4 regions of the Paenibacillus sp. FSL W7-1332 genome follow, and region 1 is predicted to be linked to each of the others. Evidence: riboswitches for the same ligand, from Rfam matches in the RefSeq annotation. Region 1 holds a riboswitch; each other region holds the start of a gene.

Region 1 (7,645 bases):
GCGGCAAGCTGACGTTCCAATACAACAATCCGTTTCTCGATCAAAAAGAAAAGCTGACCTACACCCTTCCATTCTAATCGATATGCAAATAAGTAGAAGACCGGCCGGATTCATTTACGAATCCAACCGGTCTTCTTCATGTTCGTCCTTTTTGGAAAGGCTGCTTTAATTTATTGTATCATTCCGCTGTCTGAAGAGCTTCCCTGAATTCCTCTGGCGATGCATTCCACCATTCCTCGTTACGCGAAATCAGCAGCTCGCGCAGTGCCTTCTTCTCGACGTCGCCAAGACCATCCAGAATGATCTTGCGCTTCATCGCCGCATCCATTTTATTCACATGATCGGCGAGGATCTTCCAGCCGCGACGGGCCTCCTGGTCGATCCACATTTCACAGGCGGTCATGCCTGCATAATGCTGTCCTTCCGCCGTACGATCTACAGCCACCCACACGATCCATACCTGTCGTCCATTGGGCACTTCATCCCGGTTCATGCTGAAACGGATACCCTTCTCCACCTTACTCTTGGCATGCATGGCCCCAATATCCACTCGGGCCTCGCCATTATCGATAATGACGGGTGACAGACTGTTCAGATCGATGGAGCCTGATCCAAACCCTTTATGCTTACTCTTGCTATTAATAATATTCAAAGCAATCGGTTTCTTCGCACCCTGCTTCTGCTCTTCATTCTCCACTGCTGCCGACCTCCTATATCAGAGCCGATGCTTACGTATCAGCTGCTAAATTGATAACCATGTCCCAATAATTTTATTTTAACTAATAATCCCCCAAAAGCAAACATATACATGCACTAGATGCTTGTCAACGGGAGGTTGTTCGATATGGTCCCACCACGTGCCAAAGTCTTTCTATCATCCCTGCTTGCCCTAGGTTTGCTTGCAGGATCGATGCCGATATTTCTGAATCCAGGGTCCTCAGCGTCTGCTCTTGCCCCAAATGCGGGCAAGCCCTCCGCCTCTGCCGTGGAGAAGGCCCCGCTCTCACCGCCTAAGGTGCAGCCTAATATTCCTGCTCCGGCCTTGAGCGACCGGCTGGTGGAATATCATATGGATGTTCGGTACGAGCCTGAGGAGAACAAGCTTAAGGGCAAACAGACACTCACTTGGACTCATCCAGGCAAAAAAAGCGTAAACGAGCTGTACTTTCATCTGTATCCCAATGCTTTTGCTTCCAATGACACGACTTTTATGAAGGAATCGGGCGGCAGGCTTCGTTCCGATCCCATGCCAGATGACGGATACGGCTCCATGACCATTACCAGCGTGAAAACAACCGAAGGACTGGCCCTGACCCATCGCCTTCAATTTGTTCAACCTGACGACGGCAACATCAAGGATCACAGCCTTGCCAAGCTAAGGTTGCCTAAACCCATCAAGAGCGGGGAGAGTGTTACCATTCATTTGGAGTTCGAGGTCGAGCTTCCCAAAATATTTGCCCGCATGGGAACCACCGAGAATTTTATCATGGCTGGCCAATGGTTTCCGAAAATTTCGGTCTATGAACCGGCCGGTCTTCGCGGAAGAGCAGAGGAAGGCTGGAATCTTCATCAATACCACGGCAACTCCGAATTCTATTCCAACTTCGGCATTTACAGCGTTCGCATTCGAGTGCCCGAAAATTACATTGTCGCCGCGACCGGATTCCCTACCAAGCCTGCCCAAAAATCAAACGGGGAAAAAATTTATCAGTTTTACGCGGATGACGTACATGATTTTGCCTGGTCGGCATCGCCAAACTTTGTCACGGCAGAAGAAGCATTCTCCGCACCAGGCGTACCTGGCGTCCGCATCAAGCTGTATCTCGATCCAGCCCATAAAGACTTAAAAGAGCGTTACTTTGATGCCGCCAAGTCGGCACTCGCTTCGTTTGGAAAATGGTACGGAACCTATCCGTACTCCACGTTGTCCATCGTCGTTCCGCCTGAATCGGGCAACGGTGCAGGCGGCATGGAATACCCGACGCTGGTCACAGCCTTCGGTGCCAAGAACGATTCGCCGGGATATGAACTGGAGCGGACCGTTATTCATGAGATCGCCCATCAATATTTTTACGGAATGATTGCAAGTAACGAATTTGAGGAAGCGTGGCTGGACGAGGCCTTTGCAACCTATGCAGAAGAACGAGTGATGGAAAAAGAATACGGTATTACCTCCAATACGGCGGCTCAGGGAGCATCCATTACTTCCCCTGCACCGCTGAAGATGGAATCCTGGAAATACAGCTCTCACGAAAACTACGCACTGAATGTATATACGAGGGGCAAGCTGGTGCTGCAAGGCATCGAACGGCAGGTCGGTCCACAGATGATGGGCAAGATTATGCATACCTATGCCCAGAAATACCGGTTCAAGCATCCAACCACATCTGACTTTCAGAAAGTCGTCGAGCAAGTAAGCAAAACGTCCTGGCAGTCGTATTTTGACCAATATGTATATGGAAGCCAGATGGCGGATGTCGCCATCGACGTGATCAAAACCAAAAATAAAGGCACGGCTGAAAATCCTCGGTATGAGTCCACGGTCCAGATTACGAGCAAGGACGGGGATATCACCGATGTGCCGATCGTGTTCGCCTTTGAGGACGGCAAAACGGTGGAACGAACCTGGAGCGGCAAAGACGGCAAAGTGGCTTACACCCTGGAATACAGCTCTCCGCTCGCCTGGGCCATGGTTGATCCGAAGTACTCCATCGTCCTGGAGAATAAACACATTAATAACTATATGAAGGCAGGAATGGATCCGACGGTGGTTACACGCTGGAATCTCAGTATTACCAAGCTTGTGGAGACGCTGTTCGGCAGCCTGTCATGGTGAGGGGGGAGCACATGAAAAGTTACGCAGGCCAAGGGTGGATCAGTGTTAAAGACCAGCTATACGTCACGATTCTGCTCTTCTTATACCGTTTGCTGTGGGGATATTGCCTGTACCGACTCGTAAAATCGGCAGTCGTCCCCCTTCTGATGCGATATCCGGATTCCGCCCCTAACGAGCTCAGCCGTCTTTTATTCTTCTACGAGGGCGAGATGAGCCTGTCCTTGAGCAGCACAGTACACACTTACGGATGGCTTTTGGCCGGTTTGCTCCTGATCCGGATGATCCTCACCCCGCTCATTCGGGCCGGCATCTTCTACAACCTTCACCAGGAAGCCAAGGGCGAGCGCGGTTTATTCTTCTTCACTGGCATGCGGAAACTGTGGAAACCCGTAACGCTATTCTATCTGGTTGAGCTTATTCTCACCTTCGCACCCGGTTACTGGATTCTGCCCAAGATCCTCCCGATTCTGCTGAATGGAATTCAGGAGCCTGTACTGCTGCTTCATGCACTGCCCTATGCAGCTGGCTGGTTCTTGTACGCCTATCTGATCCGCCTGTTATTGCTCTATATGCAATTTGGCCGTACCGGCGATTCCAGCATGATCAGCTCTATCCATGCGCTCTTCCGCCGCTTGGGCACAGCAATGCTGTTATCCATCACCATCGGCGGATCCGCCTGTATCATTCTGCTGCTCCTGAGCTCGGCCTCGCTCTTCTGGGCCGGGTTGATCGGCTTAATTATTCAGCAGGCCTCTTATTTCCTGAATGGACTTTTCCAAATTTGGGCAATGTCCGCTCAATATCATTTGTGGAGAGATTCCTCCTCACAGCATCCTTAATGGTTACAATTCGTCACCCTAAAATAATGAAACACGCTCGTGAATAAGCTGTAATCAGAAGCGACACGTTTCTATCCCGCGCTAGATTTTACAGAGAATAAGAGTTCATTTATCCTCTATATTACAAATTTCTGAACGCCAAATTACAAAAAAACCTGTTCCCTCAAGATGGGGACAGGTTTTTTTGTTTAAAAATAATGTTTCCTCGTTTGCCAAATTGTTAATACTCTGCTAAAATAACGAATATGTTAGTAACAACTTTGTCATCTTTATTGTAACTTTTATGTAGGAACGTTGTAATTCGCTAACTATGTTGGAACGTCAAACGTCAATGAATGGGTTCATCAACATTTCAAGGAGCCGAATTCCCATAACGATATGGGAAGCGGGGGATCCGTTTTGGGTGAATTGATCTCGCAAGAGAGGGATCATAGGGGACCTTCAACCGAACCCTTAAGCTAACCTCGCAGGCAATGGAAGGAGCTTTTGTTTTGAATAAGAAGTTAACGGCTGTTTCTCTAGGCCTCGCACTCGCACTCACATTAGGGACCGGAAGCGCTTTCGCCGATTCCAAATTAAATACTGCAATCAAACCAGCCATTGGTGTTTCTTACAAAACAGGTGGAACTACAACGAATGGATTTGACTGCTCCGGATTCACCAGCTATGTTTACAAGAAGCTTGGTCTTAGCCTGCCCCGCACGTCTGCAGCTCAATACAAAGTAGGTACGGCCGTATCCAAGAGCAACCTGAAAGCTGGCGATCTCGTGTTCTTCAACACATCCGGTAGAGGTGTATCTCATGTGGGTATTTATGTCGGGAGCGGCAAATTCGCTCATTCTTCATCTTCGCGCGGTGTCATTATCAGTCCGCTGAGCCAGAGCTATTACGCTAACCGATATGTAGGCGCTAAAAGAATTATGAGTCAGAATACGTACAAATCTGTAGCTGTGAACTACAATTAATGTTGGAACTTAATTGATTTACTCTTACAAGAAAGCCCTGGGTTTATGAGATTGTGCCGATCTCATCCAGCGGCTTTTTTCTTTTGTTGATTGTGTGTATACCTTTATAACGTTCAGGACAGCAAAAAAGTTCCCGCTTTTCGAAAAAAAATAAAATTTATTATACAATTTCACTTCACTTCGCCATGTCTTCACATCATCTATCCTTTATATACCCTTCTCTCCCTTCATTAAACACCCATTTTGGAAAAATATTGATTTTCCTTGGTGCTTCGACAGCTAATGCTATTGAAAAATAGCGAAATTCACCAAGAAATAATTGCCAATCTCGCTTGCTGTCTGATAGAATGGACGCAGTAACAACTTTGTCATTAATGTAAGTGCTTTAATATATAGATGGCTATGCCTCGCGGCATCGAAAAGGAGCTTTCCATGCTGAAGAAAACATTATCGACAGCAGCCCTAAATATCACGCTGTTGTTCACTTTGGGCGTTGGCAGCGTCTTTGCTGATCATGCGCTGGATCAGGAAATCGATAAGGTTCTGGGTACAAGATACAGCTACGGTGGTACAACCACGAGCGGTTTTGACTGTTCCGGCTTCACCATGTATGTTTATGCTAAACTCGGTCTGAAGCTCCCGCATCAATCCGGCTCTCAATTCGACATGGGGACAAGCGTGTCCCGTAAGGAGCTGCGCGCTGGCGATTTGGTGTTCTTCAACACATCGGGGCAGGGCATCTCCCACGTCGGCATTTATGTCGGCGATGGCAAATTCGCCCATGCTTCCTCTAACCGCGGCGTGGTTATCAACCGCCTGGCAGAGGATTACTACGATCAGCGGTACGTGGGTGCAAAGCGTATCATGAGCGATGATAAGTATGAAGAGTCGGTCGGTGAATCATCCTAAGATATAGAGGCTAATCTTCCCTATACATAATGCTTGCCCGTTAAAGGAGCCCTTACCTCTCTTTGGCGGGCTTTTTTGATGCAACCTGGATGCTCGTAATATGGTTATTATTTATGCAGACGATAGGAGGACTTCGCAAATGGATGCCACACCGATTACATTTCACACCGTAGTCATGCGTGAAGAGCACGCCGAAGAGATATGCGCCTGGGCCTACCCTCCCCCCTATAATATCTATGGCTTTCTTCCCTGGGAGCAGATGAAAGGGCTTGAGGTGGAGTTTGGCGATCCGGACATTCGCCAAAGACAGTACATCTCGGTTCTGGATGAGCGGGAGGCCCTCTGGGGATTTGCCCAGCTGTTTCCGATGCATGAGGTGACACGAATTGGACTTGGCATGCGGCCTGATTGGTGCGGGCGTGGAATGGGTAAACGATTTATGCAGACGATTGTCCGGGAAGCCAGACGGAGGCGGCCTGCCGACGAAATTGACCTTGAGGTAATGACCTGGAATGAGCGAGCAATCCGCGCTTATCAAAGGGCAGGCTTTCACATCACCGATACGTATGAGCGGCTTACGCCAACGGGCAATGCCCTTTTCCACTGTATGGTGTATGAGCCCCCGACAAATGAGGAATATTAATCTTTGTCTATATGAAAAAGCACAATTTTGTGTACTTTTTATGAAGCTACGCCGTATAGTTGCTTTTTTTGTCACAACTGGCTATGCTGTCTATGGATGTTGGTTTATAATGGAGACAAGTGCAAAAGTGCAGTATACATAGAAGGGACGATATGACGATGCAAAAATGGATCATGAGCGGATTGTTCTTCGTCGCATGTGCGTTGGCTATCGCGCTGATGTTTACGCTCCCAGGTAAGGAACAGGTAGCTCAGGAAGAGAAGCCGACCATGCCGGAAGTGACTCTCGATGCAGCCGCAGCGGAAGCCACACTGAAAGCAAGCTGCATTAGCTGTCACGGCGACCAACTTCAAGGCGGCGCTGGGCCGGCTTTGAATCAAGTAGGCGGACACATGGATGCGGACGCGATCTTCAACGTTGTAACCAAAGGTCGTAAGGGAATGCCTTCCTTTAAAGACCAACTTAAACCTGAAGAAATCGCAAACATCGCGCTGTACCTTGCTGAGAAAAAATAAATCAGCTTATACGCAAAACACGCTTGCACCTGGAGTTGTTCCCGGTGCAAGCGTGTTTTTTTACATATTGGGGACTTCTAAAGGGACTAATGGTCTCCCCGTTCTATTGTCCCGACTTGCCATCCTTCGAACGACTCTTCTCATAGGCTTCGTTAAACTGCTGCGCTTCCTTAATATCCACAGCCGTAATGCCACCGTCGTCCCAAGAAGTGAGACGAAGTGTAACGACTTTATAATCTATGGTGATGTAGGGGTGATGTCCGAAAGCTTCCGAAATAGCTGCCACTTCATCAACAAAAGCGATTCCCTTCATGAAGGAGGAGAAGGTATACTTTCGTACAATCCATCTCCCTTGTTCAAATTCCCAACCCTCAAGCTTTTCCAGATGAGCCTCTACTTCTTGCTGCGTATAAAGCATCTTTTATCTTCCTCCCCGAAAAAAACCTATCTTAAAGCCGACTAACCGTAATATGGGCTATCTGTCATCTATTCTATTCTGCCCTGTATCTGTTGATAACTGGAGTGATTACACAAGGGCCACAAAAGCCAACTCTTCCTCACCAATCAAAATATGTATTCGATGGTTCGTCTGATCATGCATGACCACGCCGCTGCCAACATTAATCACCGGCTCTGTGCCCAGCGCATAGAACAAATCCTCTGCCAGCGCCTCATGGACCTCATTTCGCTCGGCTTCGCCCAAATTGCCCCAATCCTCAGCTTCCATTTCAAAGAAGACATAGCTGTCGGAAATTCGCCCGACCGCCTCGGTCAGTTCTGCCAGAATTTCGCCATAATCCCTTCCGTGCTTAACGCCCATCTTAATCACTCCTTTCCTTGCCGTACTTAGCTTCGTTTCCCTTCCTTCCATTATACCGGAAATTACAACTAAAAAAAAAAGCCCGACCTGACGATAAATAGGATAACGCCCCACATAA
Region 2 (7,645 bases), 460 kb from region 1:
TATTTATCGTTAGTGGCCCTGCTACAGTGGCCGCTTCGCTTAAGGCTCGGGAGCTCAGCGTAAACGAGTGTTTCGAATGATGGATGAATCATACGCCGGAGGAATCTAAAAGTAAATGGCCATATTGGACGGATACATTCCGAAAATCGATGAAAACCGTAAAAGAAAACGCGTACATTCGGTTGTGTCATCTATTATCATGGCAAAATCTCGGTATCTCGATAGATTGCGATAAATACAAGAAAACAAGAGAAATACATAGTATAGAGCAGGATTCAAGAGATAATGGAGCGAAACCGGACAGATCCTGTTCGACATAACGCCCCACGTGTTTCTGCTCACATTTACTTCCTGTAAGGCCGGACGTATGATACGAACTATGAATTGACGGACATCGGCAGCAGGCATACGGGCAGCCGTTCCATGAAGACCTAAAGGCTGTGTGGGAGCTGCCGGGTTCTTTATGGATCGAATCTCGGGCGAGGGCACCATGGGCCTTCGCTGGAAATGCAGGATGATGCGACTCTCACCGCTCGAACCTGATGCTGTGCTGTTTTGCCGGGCCTGAATGTTAGTCAATCGCTAATAGAATAACATGCTACTCGTTTTTAATTTTCGCTGAGTCCTTGAATGGAAAAGGAACGGGGGAACCAGTCGGGAGATAAACTTGATCTCTCAGGGGTGAATCCCATGGACAAGATAACGGTCTATGGGTAGGGCGACTCTCACGCCCGAATCCGTCAGCTAACCTCGTAAGCGTATCGAGAGAGGCAACGATTGTCGTGGACTTGGGCCACGGTGTATTTCACCGTGTTCTGATGAAGAAGCCTGCGGGAAGAGTTCTTCTCTTTCCCCAGGCTTCTTTGTTGTTGTCTTCTCTTTCTGAACTTTTTAGGAGGAGAAATAAAGATGGAGAAACCGCAGGAGTTTATCCTGGTATCCGCGCCTAACAAGGCCGGGGAAGAATTTATCCGCCAGTTGATCTATATGGACATTTCGTTTGCGGCCATAGCCAACAACCGGGTTGAGCAGGAGAGGCTGCGGGAACTAGGCTGCACCAACATGATTGTTATCGATACAAGGGATGAACAAACCTGGATCATTCCCGAGTTTCCCGTCAGCAAGGTGTATTTGTTCGAGAGCAGCTTGAACCTGTGCTGCCGCTATTTACGGATCTGCCGGACATGGACGACGGAGTCGATTTATGTGATTACCCATTCCAGCAATCCACGATTGATATACAAGGGACTGGGTGCCGATGTGGTGCTTCATACGAACCATCATCAGGTATCCTTCCTGATTTCATCCATTGTCAGCTAAGCGTCTTGGCTGATGTGACCATGAGGTTTTAGGAGGTTGTATTCATGCAGGATTTATATATGGTGCTTATCTTGGGAGGAACCTACGGACTGCTCATGCTGTTTATGTTCTGGTGCGGACGCGTGGTTTCGGAACCGGAGGTGGATTAGTTGTGATGATCATTTTAATATGCACGCTCTTTATTTTTCTATATTTGATTTACGCGCTGATTCATCCTGAAAAATTCTAGGGAAACAGCTGAAGGAGGAAGGCATTCGTCATGGGCATTTTACAAATTGCCATCGTTATACTCGTTCTGGTGCTGCTGGTAAAGCCGCTCGGAACTTATCTATATCAGGTGTTTCGCAATGAGGGGAATGGAACGGATAAATGGTTCTCCTGGTTGGAGAAACCGATCTTCGCACTGATTGGGTTCAAAGAACGCAAGGGAATGACATGGAAAGGGTATGCCGTCAGCTTTGTGATAACGAATATCGTGCTCGTCGCGGCGGGGTATTTGATTCTGCGGATACAGAGAGTATTGCCCTTCAACCCGAACGGTATCGACAATATGGAATCGACCTTGTCGTTCAATACGATCATCAGCTTTATGACGAATACGAATCTCCAGCATTACAGCGGGGAGTCGGGATTATCCTATATGGCCCAGATGGCCGTCATTACGATGATGATGTTCGCGTCCGCGGCGACCGGGCTATGCGTGGCGATTGCGTTTATCCGGGCGGTGACCAGCAAGGGTACAACCGTCGGCAACTTTTTTGAAGATTTCGTCAAAGCCCACACCCGGGTGTTTATCCCGGCCGCATTTATCATTGCGATGGTACTGGTTGCGCTGCAGGTGCCGCAGACTTTGCAGCCTACGCTCAGCGTCACGACGCTTCAAGGAAGCGAGCAGCAAATAGCGGTGGGACCGGTGGCTGCGCTGGAATCGATCAAGCATCTGGGCACCAATGGGGGCGGGTTTATGGGGGCCAACTCGGCGCATCCGTTCGAGAACCCGTCCCCGCTGACCAATGTGATCGAGATCCTGTGCATGTGGAGCCTCGGGGCGGCGCTTCCTTACACATTTGGTTTGTTCGCGAAGAGCCGTAAGCAGGGCTGGATTATTTTCTCGGTAATGATGACCTTGTTTATCGGATTCCTGTCCTTGAACTATGCGGCTGAAACGAACGGCAATCCGGCGCTGAACCGGCTGGGCATGGATACCTCCCAAGGCAGCATGGAGGGCAAGGAGGTCCGGTTCGGGATCGCCCAGTCCTCCCTGTTCACCACGGTGACGACTGCGGCCACGACCGGGTCGGTCAACAACATGCATGATACGCTCACGCCGCTTGGCGGGATTACGCCGCTATCCCTGATGATGCTGAACTCCGTTTTTGGCGGAAAAGGCGTCGGGCTGATGAACATGCTCATGTATGCGATATTGGCAGTATTCCTGGCTGGTCTTATGGTTGGCCGAACACCCGAATTTCTAGGGAGAAAAATAGAGGCGCGGGAGATGAAGCTAATTGCGGTTGTTATCCTGGTGCATCCATTGATCATTCTGGCTCCGACCGCACTTGCGCTGATGACGGATGCGGGGCAGGCGGGCATTGCCCATGCGGGCTTTCATGGCATCTCGCAGGTATTGTACGAATACACGTCTTCCGCAGCCAATAACGGTTCCGGATTTGAGGGACTGTCGGATAACACGCCGTTCTGGAACGTGACAACCGGACTGGTCATGCTATTCGGACGTTACATTTCGATGATCGCCTTGCTGGCAGTGGGCGGCTCGTTGATGCGGAAGCAATGGGTTCCCGAGACGCTCGGAACGTTCCGGACAGATAATAAGCTGTTTGCCGGCATTCTGATCGCGACGGTTCTGATTATCGGTGCATTGACCTTCTTGCCAGTACTTGTGCTCGGTCCGATTGCTGAGCATCTGACGATCCGTTAATAGAAAAGGTGGCCTATTTCCATGAATAATACGAGAAAAAAAGCGATGTCCCAAGAGATGGTCCGTCAGGCGCTGAAGGACAGCCTCACGAAGCTGAATCCCGTCCTGATGATGAGAAATCCGGTCATGTTTGTTGTGGAGGCCGGGACGCTGGTTGTTCTGTTGATGACGTTATTTCCATCCTATTTCGGAACAGAGGGCAGTATCGGATTTAATGTGGCGGTATTTGTCATTCTGCTGTTGACGCTGCTGTTTGCAAACTTCGCAGAGGCGCTTGCCGAAGGACGGGGAAAGGCGCAGGCCGATTCCCTTAAGCAGTCGAAGCAGGAAATGACGGCACGTAAAGTGATGGAGAACGGAGGGGTACAATCCGTGCCGTCCACGGATCTTCGCAAAGGAGATATCGTGATCGTCACGCAGGGCGAGATGATTCCCGGGGACGGGGAAGTCATTGCGGGCCTTGCGTCCGTTGACGAATCGGCGATTACCGGCGAGTCCGCCCCCGTCATTAAAGAAGCCGGCGGCGATTTCAGCTCGGTCACCGGGGGGACGCGGGTTGTCAGCGATACGATCCGCGTCCGGATTACGAGCGATCCCGGGGAATCGTTTATCGACCGGATGATCTCGCTTGTTGAAGGAGCCTCTCGCCAGAAGACGCCGAATGAAATTGCGCTGAATACGCTGTTGATCGTCTTAACGCTGATATTCCTGATCGTTGTCGTTACGCTCGCTCCGATTGCGAAGTATCTTGGCATCGAACTGTCCGTTCCGGTGCTGATCTCGCTGCTGGTATGTCTCATCCCGACCACGATCGGGGGATTGCTGTCGGCAATCGGGATTGCCGGCATGGACCGGGTGACGCAGTTCAATGTGCTGGCGATGTCGGGCAAGGCGGTGGAGGCTGCCGGCGACATCAATACGATGATTCTGGATAAGACGGGTACCATTACGTTCGGGAACCGGATGGCCAGCCGGTTAATTCCCGTCGGCGGCGAATCGCATGCATCGCTTTCGCAATGGGCGGGCGTGAGCTCGCTGCTGGATGAAACGCCGGAAGGACGTTCCGTGCTGGAGCTGCTGAAGCAGGAAGGTCTCGAAGCAGATGCAAGCATGACGGCCGAGGCGGATTTCATCGAATTTAAGGCAGAGACCCGGATGAGTGGGATGGACCTTAAGGATGGGCGAAAAGTCCGCAAGGGTGCGGTAGATGCCGTCAAAGCTTGGGTGCTGTCGCAAGGAGGCTCCATCCCTTCGGATTTGACGCCAAACGCTGATGCCATCGCGACAGAGGGCGGAACCCCGCTCGCTGTTGCCGTGGATAACCGCATCTATGGTCTAATCTACTTGAAGGATACCGTGAAGCCGGGCATGAAGGAAAGGTTTGATCAGCTGCGCCGGATGGGCATCAAGACGATTATGTGCACGGGCGACAATCCGCTTACCGCAGCGACGATTGCCAAAGAAGCAGGTGTCGATGATTATATCGCCGAGAGCAAGCCCGAGGATAAGATTGCCGTCATCCGCCGAGAACAAGCCGAAGGCAAGCTGGTTGCGATGACTGGTGACGGTACGAACGACGCCCCGGCGCTGGCCCAGGCCGATGTGGGGCTGGCGATGAACAGCGGTACCACCGCAGCCAAGGAAGCGGCCAATATGGTGGATCTGGATTCGGATCCCTCGAAGATTATCGAGGTGGTTGCCATCGGCAAGCAGCTGCTAATGACGCGTGGCGCGCTGACCACGTTCAGCGTCGCGAACGATGTCGCCAAATATTTTGCCATCATTCCCGCGATGTTTGCAGCTGCCATACCGAGCATGAATGTTCTGAACGTCATGGGATTGGGTTCTCCCATGTCGGCGATTCTGTCGGCGCTGATCTTTAATGCGATCATTATTCCGCTGCTCATTCCGCTTGCGATGAAGGGCGTAGCCTACAAACCGATGAGCTCGTCGAAGCTGCTCCAGCGCAATGTGCTGGTCTATGGCTTAGGCGGCGTGCTCGTACCGTTCCTCGGGATTAAGCTGATCGACATGATTGTCCATCTATGGATCTAGATATGATAATCGTGCCGGGGAATAGAGATAACTCGAAAATGGTTTATATGGAAGATATGAAGGAAGGGATCGAGGAACCATGAATAATTCGTTGCAAAAATCATCCGCTGCGCCTCGCGCCGGGGCGGGGGCAGTCCGCGTCTCTCTGGGCATGGCCCTAAGAACGAGCCTTGTATTTATCGTGTTATGCGGTTTTCTCTATCCGCTGATTACGACGGGAGCCGCGCAGTTGCTCATGCCGAAGCAAGCCGGCGGCAGCTTGGTCACGGATTCCGGCGGAAAGGTGGTCGGATCGGAATTGATCGGCCAGAACTTTACGGAGCCTCAGTATTTTCACGGCAGGGTGTCCAGCATTGAATATAACGGAGCCGGCTCAGGCAGCAATAACTATGCACCTTCCAACCCGGACCTGATCGATCGGACGAAGGCCTCGATTGAAGCGTGGAAGGAGAACAACCCGGACGTTCCGGTGAGCAAGGTTCCGATGGATCTGGTTACGAATTCTGCCTCCGGATTGGATCCACACATATCGCCGCAGGCCGCGAATATTCAGATTCCACGGATCAGCAAGCTGACTGGAATTACCGAGACAGAGCTTAATCAGTTGGTAGAGGAGCACACAGAAGGACGGGACTTGGGCGTGTTCGGTGAACCGCGCGTCAATGTGTTGAAGCTGAACCTGGCGCTGGCCGAGCTTCTTGATTGATCATGGACCCATTTCGGAGAAAATCACCGGAGGAAATCTTAAGGTCGATTGCGAAGCTCCACCATGGAAGGCTTAAGGTATATATCGGGGCCGTAAGCGGTTCGGGGAAAACTTATCATATGCTTCGCGAAGGACATACCTTGAAACTGCAAGGCATCGATGTTGTTATATGCGCGGTATCCACGATGCAGCGTCCGGAAACGGTCGAGCAGGTCCGGAATCTGGAGCGGGTGCCCAGCATCCATTGGGTGGAGGACGGCGTAGAGAAGAAGGATCTTGATCTGGAACTGCTGGTGCAGCGCAACCCGGAGGTGGTGCTTGTCGATGGGCTTGCCCACCGAAATCGGAAGGGGGCGAAGCATGCCACGCGGCTGGATGACATCCGATTTCTGTTAAGACGGGGGATTAGCGTCATCACGACGGTCAATGTGTATGAGCTGGAGGACGTCCAAGATATTGCAGTCAAGCTGACAGGCATTAAGGCTAGTTATACGGTTCCTGCCGATACGCTAGAAAACGCAGACGAGGTGGTGCTCATTGATGTAACGCCTGAAACGATGCTGGAGCGGGCACAAGGCGGCTTGCTCGGGGGTGGCAGCGTATGGAAGGAGGGTAATCTGGCCGTGCTTCGGGAGCTGACGCTTCGCCTCGTAGCCGAAGGGGTAAACCACTCGCTGGAGCGGCACCGCAAGGAACGGGGATTGGTCGGCCCATCGGGAGCCCATGAGCGAATATTGGTATCCACCCAGTATCATTGGAACGGATCCATTTATATGCGGCGCGGACAGCAGATCGCGAAGAGATTGAACGGTGAGCTTATGGCCGTTACGTTTGTGAATCCGAGGTTAGAGCTCACGAAAGAGCAGGCGGCCTTCAAGCGATCTTTGCTGAAACTGTCGGAGCGTATCGGCGTCAAGCTTGAAGAGCTGCCTCTCCATTCGCGTAGGAAGCTGGCTGACGTGCTTGTTCAATATGCGTTGGAGCACCATGTGACCCGCATTGTGCTGGGTCATTCGAAGCAGACCCGTCCGCAAGAGATGCGGCAGGGCTCGCTCCTTCAGGATCTGCTGAAGAAAACGCGCGGGATCGATATTTTTATTGTGGCGGATCGGGCGGCGCATGACGGAGAACGGATCATCCCGGCCCAGATCCATCCGCGGCGAGTTTCCTCCGATTCGTTTCACCGATTGAATGAGCAAGAGCTGGACCGGAAGATGGAGCAGGTCAAGCGCGGGCGGTTTAAAGTCTATATCGGGGCTGCCCCGGGCGTGGGCAAGACGTATGCGATGCTGCGCGAAGGCAATGATCTGCTAAAGAAGGAATTGACGGTTCTTACCGGACTGTTGGAGACGCACGGCCGGATGGATACGCGATCACAGATCGGTGATCTTGAGGTTCTTCCGCGCAAAGAGATGGACTACCAGGGATCACGCCTTGAGGAGATGGATACCGATGAGATCATTCGTCGCAGGCCTGACGTGGTTCTTGTGGATGAGCTGGCGCATACGAATGTTCCCGGAAGCAAGCACAAGAAACGGTTTGAAGACGTGCTGGATATTCTGTCGGCCGGCATCTCCGTCATTACGACCATGAACGTGCAGCATTTGGAGAGCTTGAATGATGCC
Region 3 (7,645 bases), 1.3 Mb from region 1:
CGCGGCCGAAATCAAACTGATTACCGGCAAGACCCATGAGATCGTTTCTTATGTAAGAGATAAACGCGTCGATGTCGGCATTGTCGCCTCCTCCATCAACCAGCCCGGATTAAACTGCATCCCGTTGTTTGATGACCATCTGGAGCTTGTCATCCCTTCTTCACATCCGCTGGCGGAGCTCGAGGATGTTGGAATCGAGCAGCTTCAAGGCTTGCCGATGATCATTTTCTCGACTGGAACCTGGTACCGCAAGCTGACGGATGACCTGTTCCACCGCTGGGGCATAATGCCGGATATCCGGATGGAGATCGACTCCTTCGAAGCGATCGTCAGGCTCATCCCGACCTGCAAGGCGGCCGCACTTCTGCCCAAATCCTATCTCAGGCCGCAGCTGTTATCCGACAACGGGCTTGTCGACATTCATATTCCGGCCCTCATTGAAACCCGGCGGACGACTTCGCTGATCTACGGCCAAGCTTCGGATTTAAGCAAGGCGGCCAGCCGCTGGATTGACGAAACGGAAATTCTATTCCGTAAGCTGGAGGAGGACAAAATGAAGAAAACCTGACGATATGCATGACCGTCAGGTTTTTTTCTTCTGTATTTATTTTTCGAGCATATTCACGACCTCAGACTCAAAGCGATCCACATTATCATTGGAGCCGATAACGACCATAATGTCGCCGGAGTTCACCACATCCATGGCTGTCGGCGCTACGATGATGCCGGATTGTTTATTCAGGGCCACCACGCTGACACCGTAACGAACCCTCGTATTGAGCTCGCTAAGCGTTTTTCCGTCCATGCAGTCCGTGACCGTCATCTCCACAATCAGATAGTCCTTGGATAATTCGATATAGTCAAGCAGATTGGGCGTGACAAGCTGGTGAGCTACCCGGATTCCCATATCCCGTTCCGGAAAGATCACCCGGTCGACGCCCAGCTTCTCCAGCGCCCGGCCGTGCAGCACCGAAATCGCCTTGGCAACGACCATGGCGACACCAAGCTCTTTCAACAAGATGGCGGATAAGATGCTCATCTGAATATCGTTTCCGATCGCAACAATGCCGCAGTCGAAGTTACGAATACCGAGCGATTTAAGCACCTCTTCATCGGTAGCATCCGCTACCACCGTGTGTGTCAGCAGCTCGCTCATATCCTCGACAACCTCTTCATTTCGGTCGATGCCGAGCACCTCATATCCTTGTTCCATCAGTTCAAGCGCCAGGCTGGCGCCAAATCGTCCCAAACCGATGATTGCAAATTGCTTTGGTTTCATGTCTCTCCAGTACTCCTTATCCAATAATCATTTTGCCTTCCGGATGACGATATAATTCTTTACCCTTTTTCGGCCCCAGTGCATAAGCAAGCGTCAACGGCCCCAATCGTCCTGCAAACATCGTAATGCTGATCAAAACCTTGCCGAACACCGTCAGATCGGGCGTTAGGCCCATGGAGAGACCCACCGTACCGAAGGCGGATGTCGTTTCGAATAAAATCTCCAGGAAATCCCCTTCCTCTGTCGTCGACAGAATCATCGATACGGTTAGAACGAGCAGCAGTGCCAGTAATGCAATGGTCAGTGCCTTCAGCACCCGCTCCTGGGCCAGGCGATAACGGAACATGACGATGTCTTCACGCCCGCGCATCATGGCGATGACCGCCCCCACCATAATGGTAAAGGTTGTTGTTTTGATACCACCCCCGGTTGACCCTGGGGATGCTCCGATAAACATCAGAATAACGATAAAAAATTGCGTGGCCTGTCTAAGCCCCGTAATATCTATAGTATTCGCGCCAGCTGTACGCGGCGTTACGGATTGGAATAATGCGCCGAAGAATTTTCCGCCCCAATTCAGGGAGCCGAGCGTCCTCGGATTGGTGAATTCAAAAATAAGAATGACGATAAATCCAACCAGCAGCAAGGTAGCCGTCATGGTGAGCACTACTTTGGAGTGCAAGGAAAGTCTCCGCTGTTTCCGGAAATCAATCAGATCGGATAATACGATAAAACCGATGCCGCCCGAGACGATCAAAAACATCACGACAACGTTGACTACAGGATCATAGACATACCCGGTCAAACTCCGAAAATCGCCAAACAAATCGAAACCGGCGTTGTTAAACATCGTGACCGCATGAAAAACGCCATAATAAATCGCTCGGCCGATCGGCATATCAAACGCCCAGCGGATCGATAGAATCAAGGCACCGCAGGCCTCGATGATCAGGGAGTACAGGAGTACTCTGCGAATCAGCCTTACGATTCCTTCCATCGAGGACTGATTCATCGCTTCCTGCAGAATGAGGCGATCCTTGAGCGATATGCGCCTTTTGAGAGCCAAGGCAAACAAAGTGGCCATCGTCATGAAACCGAGCCCGCCGATCTGAATCAGCAGCATGATCACGATCTGTCCGAAGGAGCTGAATGTCGTTCCTGTATCCACCACAACCAGCCCCGTTACGCAAGTTGCCGATGTCGAAGTGAACAAGGCATCGATAAATTCCAGCGGTTCACCTGTACTTGTGGATATCGGCAGCATTAACAGCGCCGTCCCGATGAAAATAATAGCCGCGAAACCAAGCACGAGAATCTGCGGCGGAGACAACCTGAGCCAGTTCAATTTAGAGTTCAATCGGTCACCTTCTTAAAAAAATCAAGAAAAAAAGACACTGGAAAACGCAGTGCCCTTTACGGTCTGGTTCCTGTGCTGCAGCCTACGAGGTTAGCTGACGGATTCGGGCATTTTCACAGGTCGCCCTATTCATTATTCTAGGAATAATGAAATTCACCCCAATTACATGGTTCCCCCATTTTCAGTACGAAATTCGGCTGGAATATTCGGTTCCTTGAAGCATGATGTGATTATAACGCAATCCGGTACGTAACCCAATGCCGTTTTTCACCCAAAAAATCTTTAAAAGAGCGCGAATTGGGCATATTCAAGAATACAAGCATGGGGTTCTCTAACGTTTTCGAAACCTTTCATTCATTTTCATCGATTTGTTTCATTATTCCGGATATTGGGATAAGCTGCTTATGACTTTCATAACTATGTTATATTGACTCTATGCGTTCTTAATCAGGCATATCGAATACCCGTGGGAGTATCAACTTTCTTAGAGGAGGAATTTCATGAATCGTGCAAGAGAGCCCTTGAAGCTGAAGCCCAATCTGAAACAGCTCATCGCGCCTGCCGCAGTCGGCCTGATTCTGTTCCTATTATTTCAGGTGTTTCCGTCGACGAATTCGGATTCTACCGAGATGGCATCTCCGAATATCATATCCAAGGAGCAGGCTCGGCAAGCGGCTTCAAGCTTTGCTCAAGAGTTTTTGCAGTTTACGGCTGCAAAAACGGATGACACGCTGGTTACATATCAATCCAAATCGGAACTTTACGGATATCTGGCGAAGGAAAAGAGACTTTCGGAATACAACAAAACCTATGAAGCCAAATATCCCTATGACGTATACCGCGTTCGCTTCAGCAAGCCGGGTGGTGGCGATGCCCTCAATGTGGACGTGCACATGCAAAATTCAGGCATCGTCGGCTTCTCGTACGATTACGCCCGCTCCAGCTATGACCGGATTGAGCTGAACAAGGGCGATGTACAAAGACAGATGCTGCTTGTGGTCGAGGACGGCATGTCATTAGCCGAGAAGCAAGCTCTTGCGGAGCCTTGGCTCCAGCGAGCGGGTTATGACCTGTCGCACCTGGAGCTGGTCACGCGGGAAGGGGAACCCCAGCTCCGGTATGTGGACCCGGATTCCAAGATCAGCGACTCCAGATTGGAGCACCGTTTCACCTTCGAGCAGGGGAAATTACGCTCCTATGAGCCATCTTTTTCGGTTCCGGCCGCCCATTCCGCCTATGTCAACAAGCAGACCCAAGATGCCACGCTGCTGACGCTTGCAGGGTATGGCCTGTTCACCCTCATCCTTGGCATTCTTGCGATTGTGTACAGCGTGAAGACCAGAGCCTACACGTCGTTTAAGCGCGGCCTCTTCCTATCGGCGCTGCTGTTTGTCATTCAGATGCTGAATACGTACAATCTGATTCCCGTTTTCAAATCCGAGGGGATGTCGCAAACCGGCATACTCGGGATGATGATCTTCTATGCGGTCTATTCGCTCATCTTCTCCGCACTGCTCTATTTCTCCCTTGTCGGGGGCAGCGGGCTATGGCTCAAAGAAGACGGGCTTAATCCATGGCCGCGCGCCAAACAACCCGGATACGGTCATTATGTGCTGGACAGCATGAAGCTGGGGTATATGTGGGCTTTCATCCTGCTTGGGGTCCAATCCATTATCTTTGTCGTTCTGGGCCTGACCTTGAATACATGGTCCACCACGGATGCCACACAATCGCCTTACAACATGCTCTATCCTTGGCTCTTCCCGCTGATGGCATGGCTGGCCGGGATATCCGAGGAGGCCGTCTATCGACTGTTCGGGATCAAAATGCTGAAAAAGATCGTCCGCAATACGTTCGTAGCCAGTTTGATCACTTCGATCATTTGGGCGCTCGGGCATACACTCTATCCGATATACCCTGTAATTTCCCGGCCCATTGAACTGGTGATCATCGGCTTGCTGTTCAGCTACATCTTTTTGAAATACGGGTATTTGGCGGCTATGTTCTCCCACGTCATCTTTAATAGCATCTTGATGGGCATTAGCCTGATCCTGCTCAAGGATACCAGCAACTTGCTGATGGGTGCGTTCTACATGGTGCTTCCGGCGATGGTCGCCTATGCGATTTACCGTTTCAATCCAACAAAAAAAGAGAAGCCGTATGTCACGACTCCTCCTCACGAAGTGCCTTAAGAATTTCCGTTGCTAATTTCTCACCGATTGAAAGGGGCTTGAAGTCTTCGACTGAAGCCTCTTTTATTTTTTTGACTGAGCCAAAATGCTTTAACAGCAGCTTGCGGCGCTTCTCTCCAATGCCCGGGATGGAATCCAGCTTGGAGGATACCATCGATTTGCCGCGCTGTTCGCGGTGGAAAGAAATCGCAAACCGGTGAACCTCATCCTGAATGCGCTGCAGCAAATAGAACTCCTGGCTGTCCCGGGGAAGCGTAACCGGCTCCGGCGGGTCTCCGACCATGAGCTGCGCTGTTTTATGCTTGGCATCCTTCACAAGCCCGCAAACCGGGATAAACAGCCCCAGCTCATTCTCAAGTACATCGATGGCGGCGGAAATCTGTCCCTTCCCTCCATCCACCACAATCAGATCGGGAAGCGGCAAGTTCTCCTTCAAGACGCGCTCGTACCGCCGCCGGATGACTTCACGCATCGTATCATAATCGTCCGGTCCCAGCACGGTACGGATCTTGTACTTCCGGTATTCCTTCTTGTCCGGTTTCCCGTTGGTGAATACAACCATGGCCGATACCGGATTGGTCCCCTGAATGTTCGAGTTATCAAATGCCTCAATCCGGTTCAGCGACTGGAGGCCGATCACTTCCCCCAGATTCGCCGCGGCAACCGAGGTGCGTTCTTCATCGCGTTCAATCAAGCGGAATTTCTCGTCCAAGGACACCTTCGCATTATCCGATGCCATGCCCACCATCTGCTTCTTCAAGCCGCGCTGCGGCACATGCACCTTCACGCCGAGCCATTCCTGCAGGGCGGCAGCCCCTCCGGCTGCATCCACGATGCCCGCAGCTTCCGCCTGCTTCTCCTGTGCCTGGGCAAGGGCAGCCTGCTGCGCATCCAATGTCCCTGCGGAAAGCGAATTCGCCGAATCCGCGGCTTCCTCTGCGCTTTGCACACCTGTATCCGCAGCCGTTCCCGTAACCGACTCCGAACCAGCCTCGTCTATCAACAGAGGCTCAGGCAGCAGAATTTCCTGCGGCAATGCAGGATTATCGCTGTAATACTGGGCAATAAAAGACATAAAGTCGCTGTGCGCATCGCCGTAGAACGGAAAAACGGACTTGTTGCGCTGCACCATTTTCCCTTGGCGCATGTACAGGATCTGCACGCACATCCAGCCTTTATCCACAGCATAACCGAATACGTCGCGGTCCCGCGTATCCGTCGTCGTAATCTTCTGCTTCTCCATCAGCGTATCAATATGGATGATCTGATCCCGCAGCTCTTTGGCACGCTCGAAATACAAATCCTCCGCGGCCTCCTGCATCTTGCGCTGCAGCTCCTTCTTGATCTCCTCATGCCCACCGCTCAGAAATGAAGTAATCTCCCCGGTGATCTGTTCATATGCAGACTTCGGAATCTCCTTCACACATGGAGCCAAGCATTGCCCCATATGATAGTACAAGCACACTTCTTTCGGCATGACGCCGCATTTGCGCAAAGGATACATCCGGTCCAGCAGCTTCTTGGTCTGCTGTGCCGCGTAAGCATTCGGGTAGGGACCAAAATATTTGGCTTTATCTTTAAGCACCCTTCTGGTTACTTCCAGACGGGGATGCTCTTCATTCGTTATTTTAAGATATGGATAGGTTTTATCATCCTTCAGCAGCACGTTGAATCTCGGCTGATGGGTTTTGATCAGGTTGCACTCCAGAATCAATGCTTCCATGTTGCTGCCGGTTACAATGTATTCGAAATCGCGGATTTCCGAAACCAGCATCTGGGTCTTCCCGTTATGGCTTCCGGTAAAATAAGAGCGTACCCGGTTCTTCAGCACTTTGGCCTTGCCCACATAAATAATCGTGCCTTCATGATTCTTCATCAAGTAACAGCCGGGCTGGTCCGGCAGCAATGCCAGCTTGTGGCGAATATTCTCCAGCGCCTTCTCCTGCTCCTGAAGCTGTTTGGAAAAATCGTCCATGCTGTCCCTCCTCTCCAAGGAGATTATATAGTATTAACCATAAATATAAAACACTATGAATAACCACACAAAGCGCCTCCGGGTTTCACCGAAGGCGCTGTATGAAAGCAGATGGCGGTCTAGGACCAATCCTGCTTATTGATGTTTTGCAATGATGCCTTTCAAGGCTTCTTTGGAGTTCAGACCTACCACTTTATCGACAGGTTGGCCGTCTTTAAAGAAAATCATGGTCGGAATGCTCATCACGCCGAAACGTGCTGCGGATTCCGGATTCTCATCCACGTTCACCTTAGCAATTTTTACATCATCGCCGAGTTCTGAAGACAATTCGTCCAGAATCGGAGCAAGCATTTTACAAGGGCCGCACCATGGCGCCCAGAAATCAACTACAACCGTTCCTTGACCTTCAACTTCATTCACGAAGGTTTGGTCGGTAACATTGACGATAGCCATTGTATTCTCCTCCTCACAGGATAAGATCAGGTATAGTGCGAATCATAATTGTCGAATGGGTCGACGAATTTAGTATACCACAATCGGCCTTAAAAAGTGAAATATACTCACCTAAAGAAAGAGGATTTCACGGGTTTTTTATGCAATCTTTACAAATGATTTGCGCATTGGGTATACTACTAGTAACAAGTCGGGTGACTGTCAAGTTTTTCGAGTTGGCACGGCATGTTCACCTTTTGAGGAGGCAAGCACCATGGATGTAAACGTACGCGTTAACGATCCACGGGAGCACATCAATGAAGAACCACGCAATGACTTTGGCGATTTGATGATGGGCTTCGTGGGGATGTTTGGTTTCATGACCATCATCTTTTTCGGATTCGTCATTA
Region 4 (7,645 bases), 3.5 Mb from region 1:
CTACGCGCATCAACACATGTCGAGTATAGGATCGCTGCGCCCAGATGTAAGCCGCAAAGTTCCAAATCAACAGAATACATATGGAATATAGAACGCTGCCAATAGATAAGCCGTCACTGGGAGACACAAGTAACCGGAGAGTTCCTTCGGTTGGAAGGACGAGAAACAGGTCTTCATGCCACAATTGAAGAAAACTTAACAATGGAAGGATGAATGGCAGCGCGTAGACCTGCACCATCAGAATAAAACCGTTAATTGTCCGTTGGCGTGCCGCCACGCCAATCGACAGCAAGGTCATGAAGGTTGATGTTAATACAATACCGGCGGAAAAAGCAAGCGGATATTCCGGGAGACTGCCGGTCGCCATATGAATCACCCAGCCTGCCGCAAGGGATAACACCGACAGGGACGCAGCCTTCGCCAGCAAATATTCCCGAATGTGTACCGGCGCTACAAACAACGGATCGTGGACGCCCTGGTCCCTCTCCAGCAGGACAATACCGCCTGCCATGATAAGCCCCAGGGCTGCGGGATCGCTGAATGTCAACACAATCGCTGTTGTCTCCTGGTAGGCCTCGGGTACGAATCGGAACAGAATCCAATAACAGGTACAGACAAACATATAAACCCAATAGAATCCGTGGCGCCACTGGAAACGCAGATCGAATACAAATAAACTTAGGCCCTTCATACAAGCTGCCTCCCGGTTACCTCAATAAAAATTTGTTCGAGCGACGCCTCTTGCGAATGAATGGTATCGAGGGGATAATCCTGTATCAGCTTAAGAAATTGGTTATTCTCACCGATGCCATCCAGAGAAAATACCGCTCCCTTTAATTCGCCATCCCTACTGTATTCGACTCGGACCTCCTTTCTTCCCTTACGAAGTTTCAACTCTCTGGGTGAATCGATTAATTTGATTTCACCGTCGACGATAAAGGCTACCCGATCGCAAAGTTCTTCTGCCGCTTGCATATTATGCGTTGTTATTAGAACCGTCTTGCCGGCAGCCTTTTTAGCAAGTATCAATTCCTTCATTCGGTGGGCATTGACCGGGTCTAATCCGGAAGTAGGTTCATCCAGAAATAGGATTTCTGGATCATGCTGTAACGCCCGACAGAAATTCAACCTCATCTTCATGCCCTTGGATAGCTGGGAAACCTTCATATTTGCGGCATCTGTTAGATCGACTTGTTCCAGCAATTTCATGGGATCCTCCGTCTCCCCCTTGTAAAGGGAACGAAAGAGCTTTAAATTGTCAAGAACCGAAAATTTACTGTAGAAATTCGGGAATTCAAAAGCTACTCCAATTCGCTCATAATAATCGGGACCGGTATCCCTGATTTCTTTGCCCATGACTTTTATGCTTCCTTGATAACCTTTCAGAACACCGATCAGCAGTTTTTGCGTCGTGCTTTTACCAGCGCCGGACGGGCCGAGAAAGCCAAAGATTTCGCCAGGCGGGATGACAAAATCAAGCCCATGCAGGGTGGGCTCTTTTCGATTCGGATACGTGTAATGAAGCCCTCTTACTTCGATCACAACGCTCCATCTCCCTTCGGCGCATTAGACACCGCAAGCATGCCGGCAGATAATAACTCGACTAGCAATTCGATCGTAGATGTAAATTGCTCCTCTCCAATCTCTTTTTGGTGCAGCGTAAGCAGTGCCAAGGATCTGATCATGCCCACGATGGATTCGGGTGCCGTACCAGGTAAAATGCCAGCCTTCTGCCAAGCCGTAATCACAGGCAAGAGCGCGTCTTGATCCTCCGTAAAGTTACGCTCCAGCAAGTCTTTCGGCAATTTCCTGAACAACAACTCCATCTCCCCGCGATCCATCATCTGGCGAAGCATTGGGCTCTCGTCCATCATCCTCAGTGAATATAAGAGAAACCGTTTAATGCTTTCCTTACTGCAGACCTCTTCAGGAGGGAATAAATCAAGAACGGCATTGCGAATTCGCTGCTCCTCCTCCAGAATCAGTTCATAATATAATTCCTCTTTCGATCCGAAAAACATGTAGAACGAGCCTTGGGCAATGCCGGCGGCCTTCGTCAGATCTTCAACACTCGTTTTGCGAAGGCCCGCCGTTTCGAAATGATGGCGTGCCTCCGTCAGCAGTTTTTGGCGTATCCATTCACGTTCTTCATCCGAGAATTTTTTGGGCATGTTGCATATCACATCCTTAATCAGGCCGTTTGTGATCCTGTGAATAATTTTATTTTATATTCATAAAAGTACTCCCTAAATCCCCATATGTCAATATATTTGGTGTTAGGGAGTCTTTAGGTTACAATAAATGGAGATTTAATCCTTTGATGAGGGGTGCCGTATGCATCATTTTAATGAGGTTTTCGTGCAGTTGCTGATTTTGCTTGCGATATCGATGGGTGTTATCTCGATAGCCAAAAAAATGAATCAGCCCTACTCTATTGCACTTGTTATTGTAGGCCTGCTGCTTGGTTTGATCCATGTGCCTGTGTTGGATGAAGCCGAATCGTTTATAACCCAATCGAATGTGTTTCAGGCAATCATTATCTCCCTGTTCCTTCCTATCCTTCTTGGAGATGCAACATTAAAGCTTCCGTTCTCGCATCTTCGTAAACAAGGAAAGCCGGTGATTGCCCTCGCGTTTGGCGGCACCTTGCTCTCTTTCCTTCTTATAGCTCTAGCCATGTATGGGTTTATGGGATTGCCTTTGATTGTTGCATTTACCTTTGCAGCATTGATGAGTGCCACGGACCCGATCAGTGTCATCTCCATCTTCAAATCATTAGGCGTACCGAAGAAAATTGTAACCATCATCGAAGGGGAGTCGCTGTTTAATGACGGAATTGCCGTTGTGTTATTTCAGATCTCCTCTGTTTATTTGCTCACGTACATGGAAATGGGTTGGGCGGGAATAGGCAGCGGTGTATTGCTCTTTTTGAAGTTTAGTATTGGCGGTATCGCTGTTGGAGGCGTGTTAGGATATCTGTTCTCACAGCTCATTCGCTTCTATGATGATTATCCGCTGGAGATAGCTTTCTCCATGCTCCTGTTCTTCGGAAGTTTCTTTATTGCCGAACATTTCCATGTATCTGGCGTCATTGCCGTTGTCGTGGGCGGCTTGATTTTTGGCAGTTACGGAGCGCGCATCGGGATGTCGGATACAACCAAGATGAATATTAATTCGTTCTGGGACGTCATCACGTTAATCGCAAATTCATTGATTTTTTTAATGATCGGTCTAGAAATCAAGCATATTAACTTCGCGGACAAGTGGGCGTTAATCGGAGCAGCCATTCTTATCGTTCTACTCGGAAGAACATTGGCCGTCTACGTAAGCTTGTACTTCCTGAAATCCTTCCCATCTTCATGGAAGGTGGTTTTGAATTGGGGAGGGTTAAAGGGCAGCTTGTCAATCGCTCTCGCCTTAAGCTTGCCCCCAACCTTCGACGAACGCGATGATATACTCGTTCTCACCTTTAGCGTTGTCCTTTTCTCACTTCTCGTTCAGGGGTTAACCATCAAACCTTTGGTTAAGAAGTTTGGATTAGCCAGCCCCGTGAAGGAAAAAGACGGGGCAGATATGTAAGAACCCTCCGTATAAGCAAAACAGAACATAAAACGAGTATAAGGTTCAGCCCCGGAGATCGAATTAAACGACTCCAGCTGAACCTTATTTTTTCGTATCCCGATTTGCAGATCGACCACTCTTAACCAATAAGCACTTTCTCTTCAGGCAACCGGTACTTTTGTTTGACTACTCTTTGCGACAGCGCGAAGGCCAGCGTTAAGGGGCCGAGTCTGCCGATGTACATGGTCAAAATGATGACTCCTTTACCAAAAGGAGACAGCTCAGGCGTCAATCCCATCGATAGGCCAACGGTGCCGAAGGCTGAGGTCACTTCGAACAGAACTTCCATAAAGTCCTTTTGCAAGCTATGCTCGCTTATGGTTAACAAGAATGTAGCAACAATCACAACGCTCACTGAGATCACCATGACGGCTATGGATCGGAGGATAATCGATTGGGGGATGCGTCGATTTAACAACTGCACGTCCTGCTTCCCCTTAATAATACTAATCAATGTGAATAACAGCACGGCAAATGTATTGGTTTTGATCCCGCCTCCCGTGGATCCGGAGGAAGCACCGATAAACATGAGGAAAATCATGAAAAACTGAGAAGTCGTCATCATCGCGGCTATGTCGATGGTATTAAACCCGGCCGTACGAGTCACCACGCCTTGAAAATAAGCCGCCCATACTCGCTCTCCCCAGCTCAAAGAGCCGAACGTACGGGAGTTGAACAACTCAATAATGAAAATTACGATAAACCCGGCTAAACATAGACATGCTGAAGTCGACAAAACGATTCTTGAATGAAGGGACAGCTTATTCCACCTTCTATGCTTCCATAAGTCCAGAACAACAGTAAATCCAAGCCCACCAATGATAAAAAGCAGGGTGATGACGATGTTGACCAGCGGGTCTCCCACATACCGGCTCAAACTGTCTGACCAAAGACTGAAGCCAGCGTTATTAAATGATGAGATGGAGTGGAACACCCCATAATAAATAGCTTGCCCCAAGCCCAGTTCCTCCTCCCAACGAACAATTAACAAGGCTGCTCCGACGAACTCGATAATGAGCGCAATCAGAAAAATACCTAGCGATAGCCTCACTACGCCTTGCGTTGATAATGCGTTAGTGGATTCTTGGAGGAGCAGTCGATTTTTCAGTCCAATTTTCTTTCCAAGCACAACGGCGATCAAAACTCCGAAGGTCATGAAACCAAGACCGCCGACTTGAATCAGGCACATGATCATGATTTGACCAAAAAGGGAAAAGTCGGTTCCTGTATCCACTACGGCCAATCCGGTTACGCACACTGCAGATGTTGAGGTGAACAAAGCGTTTAACCAACCTACACCTTCACCTGATGACGATGATATGGGCAAGGCTAACAAGATCGCGCCGATTACAATCGGTGCGGCGAAACCAAGAAGGATCAGACGTGAAGATGATAGGTTAAACTGTTTTAATGATTTTAGCGGCTCCGATTTGCCTTTAGCCATCCTATTTTCCCCTTTCAGATACGACAGACCATGAAACCCCGTAGACTTCTTTGCGTAGTATATACCATAGCAAAGCATAATTTTTGCTGCAATCCAATGATATGATGTTGTTGACTGATCGCTAACTGTTTACTTTCAGCATGTTTTAGCATAATATTTATTACGATAAATTTCATACGCATGAATGCTTAATCCTCTATGAGGAACGGGGGAACCAACAAAGCGACTAAGCTTTAGGGGTGAATTCTTTCTGGATAAGAAGGAACGGGAACTCTCAATCCCGAATCCGACAGCTAACCTCGTCAGCGTCTTGGGAAAGAACACTCTTACTACTTTGACTTGTCCATGATCCGTACAGCCAAGGCCTAGAAGCAGATTTTTCTCTGCCTCCAGGCCTTTTTTGTTAAAGCTGTTGTGTTTAGAAAAGAAAGGAATGATTATTCTGCTTAACAATGAAAAGATACTGGTATGCGTGTATTACGGTCCAAACGGAGAACGTCTCATCCGTCGAGGTGGCGAATTAGCCAGACTTCTTCAGTGTCCCCTGTTTGTGTTGAGCGTTATACCCTTGCGTGAAGATGAGTTAGATCAGGCACAAGAAAGGTATATGGCTGAGTGGCAAATGAAATGCGACGAGTATGGGGCAACCTTCATTGTCAAAACGAATGAAGATCGCAAAGCTTCGGAAATCATAGCGGAAACCGCCAAGAATCATCAAATTACCCAGCTAATCATCGGACAATCCGGTCAAACGCGGTGGCAAGAAATTACGCGTGGTTCGTTTGTCAACGAACTCCTAAACCAGATCGGCGAAACGGATTTGCACATTGTAGCGGTTCAAAGGATGGATGATCAAATGACTGACACCCATGAACGGGGAATTCGAGTCACTGTGTTCAGGGAGGGTTCTCATTATCTGCTTGGCGGTAAGGAATCCGGGGGCGATCCAATAGCCGAAGGTCTATTTTTCAAAGAGTTAAATACCGATTTTGACACCGGCTTGCTGAAAATAAAAACAGACCACGAGATCCAATATTTGAAAATAAGTCACGGAAAAGTGGTAGAGTCGTCTTTTTTCCAAAACAGAAAATTCTTTGATTAACCCGGCGATCAATAAAGAATGGGGGTGGAACTTGTGAGAAGAACATTTATGAATTCAAAAGATCGAAATACACAACATTCCGCTCCTGACACAATGGAGTTGTTTATCAACAAGCTTAAAAAAAATATGAGTCCCCCTCAACTCGTCATGCTTGTCTTTTTCACTTTAATAATAATCGGGACCACATTGCTCGCGCTGCCCTACTCTTCCTCCACCGGGAGGTCAATTGGTCTGCTGGATGCTTTATTTACAGCCACCTCAGCAATATGCGTAAACGGGCTCGTTGTCTTGGATACCGGTAGTGTTTTTTCAACTTTTGGACAAGTCATTATCATGATCTTGATTCAAATTGGCGGGCTCGGCTTTATGACCTTTGGCGTTATGGTTGCCATTGTTCTGGGGAAAAGGATTGGCTTGAAGCAACGAATGATTATTCAGCAAACCACGCATTCGACCTCGGCACAAGGTTTGGTTAAATTATCCATGTATATGGTACTCATTGCATTCGCGTTTGAAGCCTTGGCTACGATTGTCCTTACGCTCCGTTGGCAACAGGACGTCGGGTGGGGACAGGCAGCCTACTACGCACTTTTCCATTCCGTTTCGGCATTCAACAATGCCGGATTTGCCCTGTGGTCTGACAGCCTTTCTCCCTTTGTCGGCGATCCGATCGTCAATATTACGATTGTCCTGCTATTTATCATTGGAGGCCTCGGCTATATCGTCATTGTGGATGTATTCCAAAAACGTTCATGGAAGAAGCTTTCGCTTCACTCCAAGGTTGTCCTAGTCGGAACAGGAACGCTGTCCCTGCTCGGTTTTCTATTTATATACTTTTTAGAGAGCTGGAATCCGTCAACCTTTGGCCAATTGAGCGAAAGCGAACAAGTGCTGGCTGCTTTTTTCCAAGGCATAACGCCTCGAAGCTCGGGGTTTAACACGATAGATATCGGTAGCATGCTGGCGGCTTCTCAGTTTTTCATTATTATTCTGATGTTCATCGGTGCTGCTTCCGGAGGAACAGGCGGCGGTATTAAGATCAATACGCTTGTTGTACTCATCCTAGCTACGATTCAAACCTTTCGCGGGGGCGGTCAAATCCATGCCTTCAAACGCAAAATAGCAGGAGAAACCGTCATGCGCGCCCTGGCGGTTGTCATGAGTTCTTTGGTGGTCGTGCTGGGCGTTTCCCTGTTGCTGACCATCTCCGAAGGTATGCTCGAAGAACACTTCTTGGAAGTGTTGTTTGAAGCGACATCAGCATTTAGCACCACCGGTTTGTCGATGGGATTGACAAGTGAATTGTCCCCCGTAGGGAAAGTCATTGTAACGATAACGATGTTTGCCGGTCGTCTGGGTCCCTTAACACTGGCTTACGCATTGGCTCAGAAAAAACGCACATCCAAAATTGGTTATGCGGAAGATCATATCTTGATTGGGTAACTCAGGGTTCCCAATCAAGAATTTTCTTGTCCATT

What was found. A riboswitch is a leader RNA that binds a small molecule or an ion and turns the genes downstream of it on or off. The one in region 1 is predicted to bind cyclic di-AMP.
Region 2: linked by a shared signal. The riboswitch ahead of MKX98_RS02395 (hypothetical protein) and the one ahead of MKX98_RS00495 (C40 family peptidase) in region 1 are both predicted to bind cyclic di-AMP.
Region 3: linked by a shared signal. The riboswitch ahead of MKX98_RS28635 (TrkH family potassium uptake protein) and the one ahead of MKX98_RS00495 (C40 family peptidase) in region 1 are both predicted to bind cyclic di-AMP.
Region 4: linked by a shared signal. The riboswitch ahead of MKX98_RS18530 (universal stress protein) and the one ahead of MKX98_RS00495 (C40 family peptidase) in region 1 are both predicted to bind cyclic di-AMP.

The regions. Positions count from the first base shown of each region.
Region 1 is NZ_CP150209.1:100,468-108,112, reverse strand. It holds gene MKX98_RS00515 (copper amine oxidase N-terminal domain-containing protein) at 1-77, shown strand, start outside; gene MKX98_RS00510 (YwhD family protein) at 179-697, opposite strand; gene MKX98_RS00505 (M1 family metallopeptidase) at 845-2,836, shown strand; gene MKX98_RS00500 (hypothetical protein) at 2,848-3,675, shown strand; cyclic di-AMP (ydaO/yuaA leader) riboswitch at 4,024-4,163, shown strand; gene MKX98_RS00495 (C40 family peptidase) at 4,167-4,640, shown strand; gene MKX98_RS00490 (C40 family peptidase) at 5,076-5,549, shown strand; gene MKX98_RS00485 (GNAT family N-acetyltransferase) at 5,689-6,192, shown strand; gene MKX98_RS00480 (cytochrome c) at 6,351-6,707, shown strand; gene MKX98_RS00475 (4a-hydroxytetrahydrobiopterin dehydratase) at 6,811-7,125, opposite strand; gene MKX98_RS00470 (hypothetical protein) at 7,234-7,527, opposite strand.
Region 2 is NZ_CP150209.1:561,828-569,472, forward strand. It holds cyclic di-AMP (ydaO/yuaA leader) riboswitch at 607-775, shown strand; gene MKX98_RS02395 (hypothetical protein) at 910-1,320, shown strand; gene kdpA (potassium-transporting ATPase subunit KdpA) at 1,580-3,259, shown strand; gene kdpB (potassium-transporting ATPase subunit KdpB) at 3,281-5,314, shown strand; gene kdpC (potassium-transporting ATPase subunit KdpC) at 5,394-6,020, shown strand; gene MKX98_RS02415 (histidine kinase) at 6,023-7,645, shown strand, end outside.
Region 3 is NZ_CP150209.1:6,308,808-6,316,452, forward strand. It holds gene MKX98_RS28625 (LysR family transcriptional regulator) at 1-568, shown strand, start outside; gene MKX98_RS28630 (TrkA family potassium uptake protein) at 605-1,279, opposite strand; gene MKX98_RS28635 (TrkH family potassium uptake protein) at 1,296-2,636, opposite strand; cyclic di-AMP (ydaO/yuaA leader) riboswitch at 2,701-2,845, opposite strand; gene MKX98_RS28640 (type II CAAX endopeptidase family protein) at 3,137-4,828, shown strand; gene uvrC (excinuclease ABC subunit UvrC) at 4,800-6,803, opposite strand; gene trxA (thioredoxin) at 6,939-7,256, opposite strand; gene MKX98_RS28655 (hypothetical protein) at 7,510-7,645, shown strand, end outside.
Region 4 is NZ_CP150209.1:4,151,866-4,159,510, forward strand. It holds gene MKX98_RS18505 (ABC transporter permease) at 1-691, opposite strand, end outside; gene MKX98_RS18510 (ABC transporter ATP-binding protein) at 688-1,542, opposite strand; gene MKX98_RS18515 (TetR/AcrR family transcriptional regulator) at 1,539-2,171, opposite strand; gene MKX98_RS18520 (cation:proton antiporter) at 2,335-3,579, shown strand; gene MKX98_RS18525 (TrkH family potassium uptake protein) at 3,701-5,065, opposite strand; cyclic di-AMP (ydaO/yuaA leader) riboswitch at 5,241-5,388, shown strand; gene MKX98_RS18530 (universal stress protein) at 5,466-6,167, shown strand; gene MKX98_RS18535 (TrkH family potassium uptake protein) at 6,315-7,610, shown strand.